Regions from separate parts of the Rahnella contaminans genome, predicted to be linked through region 1. Evidence: predicted binding sites of a transcription regulator. Region 1 holds the regulator's gene; the other holds the start of a gene.
What was found. The regulator CRP, encoded in region 1, controls carbon source genes, mostly activating them, when cyclic AMP is high. The targets are predictions, from matches to a motif close to ATGTGANNNNNNTCACAT.

Region 1 (2,204 bases):
CGGATTCTCCGGATTGCGCGCGGCTATTTTCTCCAGCGCGGCCAGTTCGTTGGCCATCGTAAATCGCCCGGATAAACGGTGATAAAGAATGTCATCAGCGATGACCCGCAGACGGGCGGAGATCACCTGCGCATTACGTCGTATAACCGCTTCGGCGTGGCTTTCTTCCACCAGCTTTTGCACTTCTTCCGGCTGATGCAGGCTCACCGTGATGTGTTCCTGCAAATCGAGTGCGACCTGAAAACGCTGGAACAGTCGCTTATGGTGATGATGATGTCCGTGTTGCGGCAGCATGTGCAGTTGCTGATAAAGCAGGGCAATCAGATCGATAACCTGTTGCTGACGCGCCAGCAGTGGCGGTAGCGCGGTTTCAGGATCGGTGTGTTGCGTCAGCAGGCTGTATTTCGCCTCGAAGTAATCTGCCAGTTGCAGATAGAGCTGGCTGAGGGTTTCGCGCATCGGTTGTTCTTTTGAAATACGAAACCACGCCCAGTTAAAGATACCGTACCAGGCGGTGCCTGCGGCGAACAGCGCCGGAGCTTGCCACATCGGGCGCAGACCCACCATGCTCAGCGTGAAGATGGTCGCCACCAGCGCACCGGGCAACAGACGCGCATGCAGCGGGCTGATTTCACCGGTCACGCCCAGCAGTAACGCCAGCGAGAACATGATGAGCGGCAGGGGAATGTGCCAGCTTTCCAGCATCACTTGCAGCAGAATGCTGCTCAGGGCAAAAAGCGTGCCGCCGACCATCAGACGTTTGAAAAAGCGTTTGTGTGGCGTATCCAGACCCGCGACATTGCAGCAGGCGGGACACAGAGAGAACAGCAGACCCATTTGCAGATTGCCAAAAAGCCAGCAAATGCCAACAGGCAGGCACAACACCAGCGTCTGGCGCAGCGCGTAGTTAACTTCGGGATGATAGAACAGTCTTCGCCATAGCGTCATGCGTAAAGCTTAGCCCATAAAAAAGGCGCGACAGTTAGCTGCCGCGCCAATTTCTGAGGGATTAACGTGTGCCGTAAACGACAATCGTTTTACCGTGTGCGGAGATCAGGCTTTGATCTTCCAGCATTTTGAGAATACGTCCGACTGTTTCACGTGAACAACCGACGATTTGGCCGATTTCCTGACGGGTGATCTTGATTTGCATCCCGTCCGGATGGGTCATTGCATCAGGCTGTTTAGCCAGATTAAGCAAAGTTTGCGCGATACGGCCTGTTACGTCGAGGAAGGCAAGGTTGCCGACTTTCTCTGACGTCACTTGCAGACGGTTTGCCATCTGCGCGGAAAGACGCATCAGAATATCCGGGTTTACCTGAATCAGCTGGCGGAATTTTTTATAAGAAATTTCAGCCACTTCGCAGGCAGTTTTAGCACGCACCCAGGCACTGCGTTCCTGCCCTTCTTCGAAGAGTCCCAGCTCGCCGATGAAGTCACCTTGGTTAAGGTATGACAGTATCATTTCTTTGCCTTCTTCATCTTTAATCAGGACGGCAACCGACCCTTTCACGATGTAGTACAGCGTTTCGGCTTTTTCACCTTGGTGAATCAGCGTACTTTTAGAAGGATACTTATGTATATGACAGTGAGACAGGAACCATTCGAGAGTCGGGTCTGTTTGTGGCTTGCCGAGAACCATTTGCTATTATCCTCTGTTGTTATCGCTGCCCAAAATCACAGGGCTCAGAGTTCCCTGTACGGCACTTACTTTAAAAAGCGCCCTTTCAGCATATAACTCCCCAGAAATGCTGCAAGCGGATGTCGGAGTGAAACAGCCTGATTATTGCTGTTAACACCGTGGGTTCTGTTCTTAAACCGCAAAAACCGTCACCGCAATTTACTGGAAAGTATGTTTCGGCTTTGTTTGTAACACAGGTTTGCAATGCTGTCTTCTGTTGTCTCGCTTCAGCATGATGGCGATCGGGTTACGTTGCCAGTTTTTGGGTGAAAGGGTAGTCTGAGGGGAAAATTTGACGAATTTATCCACCGGGAGAAGAGCACATGCACGCACGCGTAAAATGGGTAGAAGGGCTGACGTTTTTAGGTGAGTCAGCGTCGGGCCATCAGATCACAATGGATGGTAATGCGGGCGACAAAGCCCCGAGCCCGATGGAAATGTTGCTGATGTCGGCGGGCGGTTGCAGCGCGATTGATGTAGTGTCTATTTTGCAAAAAGGCCGCAACGACGTGCGTGACTGCGA
Region 2 (2,204 bases), on a different contig from region 1:
GCCAGGCTTACTGGGTTTGTACGCTGATTGAAGAATCCGAAATGCTGGAAGCTCAGGCAGCGGAAGCCACATGGGAAGGGCTGAAAGAAGCCCTGCCTGCGCTGAATATCGGGCTGGTTCATGGCCGGATGAAAGCGCAGGAAAAACAAGCCGTTATGCAGGCGTTCAAAAAGGGCGAGGTGCAGCTTCTGGTGGCGACAACCGTCATCGAAGTGGGCGTCGACGTGCCCAACGCCAGCCTGATGATCATCGAAAACCCGGAACGCCTCGGGCTGGCGCAGTTACACCAGCTGCGTGGCCGCGTCGGGCGTGGTGCTGTCGCATCCCACTGCGTGTTGTTATACAAAACACCGCTCAGCAAAACAGCGCAGAAGCGCTTGCAGGTTTTACGCGACAGCAACGATGGTTTTGTCATTGCTCAGCAGGATTTAGAAATCCGCGGGCCGGGTGAATTACTGGGCACACGCCAGACAGGTAGCGCTGAATTTAAAGTGGCTGACTTGCTGCGCGATCAGGCTATGATCCCCGACGTACAGCGCATTGCACGGTATCTCCAGCAGCAGTTCCCTGATCATGCCAAAGCGCTGATTGAGCGCTGGCTGCCGGAAAGAGTGCGTTATACCAACGCATAATTCTTATGCTTTTCGACTTTTCTTTTTCTTTCTGAAACGCCAAAACATTATTGAAAATGATGTTTTGGCTTCAATGTATTAACCCAACTTTTGCTCATTTCTGCCTCAAAACCATCAAGCCTTCTGGTTATTTGATGACCTTCACAGACTGGGGTAAAGTCGGTAACCGGTTTCACACCCCGCCACTACACTGATGATAATTAAGGTAAGCCTGTCAGATCCCCTCACCATAAGGCCAAAATCATCATGAGTATCAGCCAGTCCCTCTTTGATTTTATAGAACAGAAAATCAGCCCGTTTGCGGCCCGGTTATCTTCCCAGCGCCATGTCATGGCGGTGCGTGACGGGTTTATTTCAGCAATGCCGTTTATGATTGTTGGGTCCTTTTTGCTGGTTTTCGTTCACCCGCCTTTCTCTCCTGAATCCTCATGGGGATTTGCCCGAAGCTGGCTGGAACTGTCGGCAAAATATGAAGTACAGATTCTGACGCCGTTTAATATGACGATGGGGATTATGTCGATCTACATCGCTGCGGCCATTGCCTATAATCTGGCGCGAAGCTACAAGCTTGACCCGTTTATGACCGCGATGCTGTCGCTGATGTCTTTTCTGCTGGTGGCTGCGCCTCAGATTGATGAGAAAATGTCTACAGCCGCACTGGGCGGCGTAGGGATTTTCACCGCAATTCTGGTGGCGATTTATGTGACCGAACTGACACGCTTGCTGAAAAAATACAATATTGGCATACGGCTACCCGAGCAGGTTCCTTCCAACATCAAGCATTCGTTTGATTTGCTGATCCCGATTATTGCGGTGGTGGTGACTCTTTTCCCGCTGAGTTTGCTGGTGCAGTCGGGCTTCGACATGCTGTTACCGCAGGCAATTATGGCGCTGTTCGAGCCGTTGATTTCCGCCGCTGACTCCCTGCCCGCCGTACTTCTGGCGGTACTGATTTGCCATCTGCTGTGGTTCGCCGGTATTCATGGTTCGGCTATCGTGTCAGGAATGTTGCAGGCTTTCTGGCTAACCAATCTGGGGTTGAACCAAACGGATCTCGCCGCAGGTTTGCCGATGACGCACATCATGACCGAAGCGTTCTGGAACTTCCTGATCGTCATCGGCGGCTCCGGCGCGACAATGGGACTGGTGCTGCTGTTTTGCCGCAGTAAGTCCGCGCATCTGCGTACAATGGGGAAACTCAGCCTGGTTCCCAGCTGCTTTAACATCAATGAGCCGGTGATTTTCGGCACGCCGATTGTCATGAATCCGGTATTTTTCATTCCCTTCCTGCTGGCACCGATGGTGAATGCCGTTATTGCCTACACCGCTGTCTCAACCGATCTTCTGCCACATATGATTTCGCTGGTTCCATGGACGTCCCCTGCGCCGATTGGTGCTGCCTGGGCAATGGGTTGGGACTTTAAAGTGTCGCTTCTGGTCATCATGCTGATGGCGCTTTCGATGGTGGTTTACTATCCGTTCTTCAAGGTTTATGAGAAGCAGTTGCTGACGCAGGAAAAAGCAGCGGAAGCTGAAGCCGTGTTTACGGAAAAAGCAGATGTCACTCAGTAA

Region 2: the regulator CRP is predicted to act here: its motif matches at 762-779, upstream of GW579_RS22475 (PTS sugar transporter subunit IIC).

Annotation. Positions count from the first base shown of each region.
Region 1 is NZ_JAADJS010000004.1:360,042-362,245, forward strand. Features, by position in the region: gene GW579_RS18850 (YccS/YhfK family putative transporter) at 1-948, opposite strand, end outside; gene crp (cAMP-activated global transcriptional regulator CRP) at 1,010-1,642, opposite strand; gene GW579_RS18860 (OsmC family protein) at 2,005-2,204, shown strand, end outside.
Region 2 is NZ_JAADJS010000008.1:23,479-25,682, reverse strand. Features, by position in the region: gene recG (ATP-dependent DNA helicase RecG) at 1-632, shown strand, start outside; gene GW579_RS22475 (PTS sugar transporter subunit IIC) at 879-2,204, shown strand.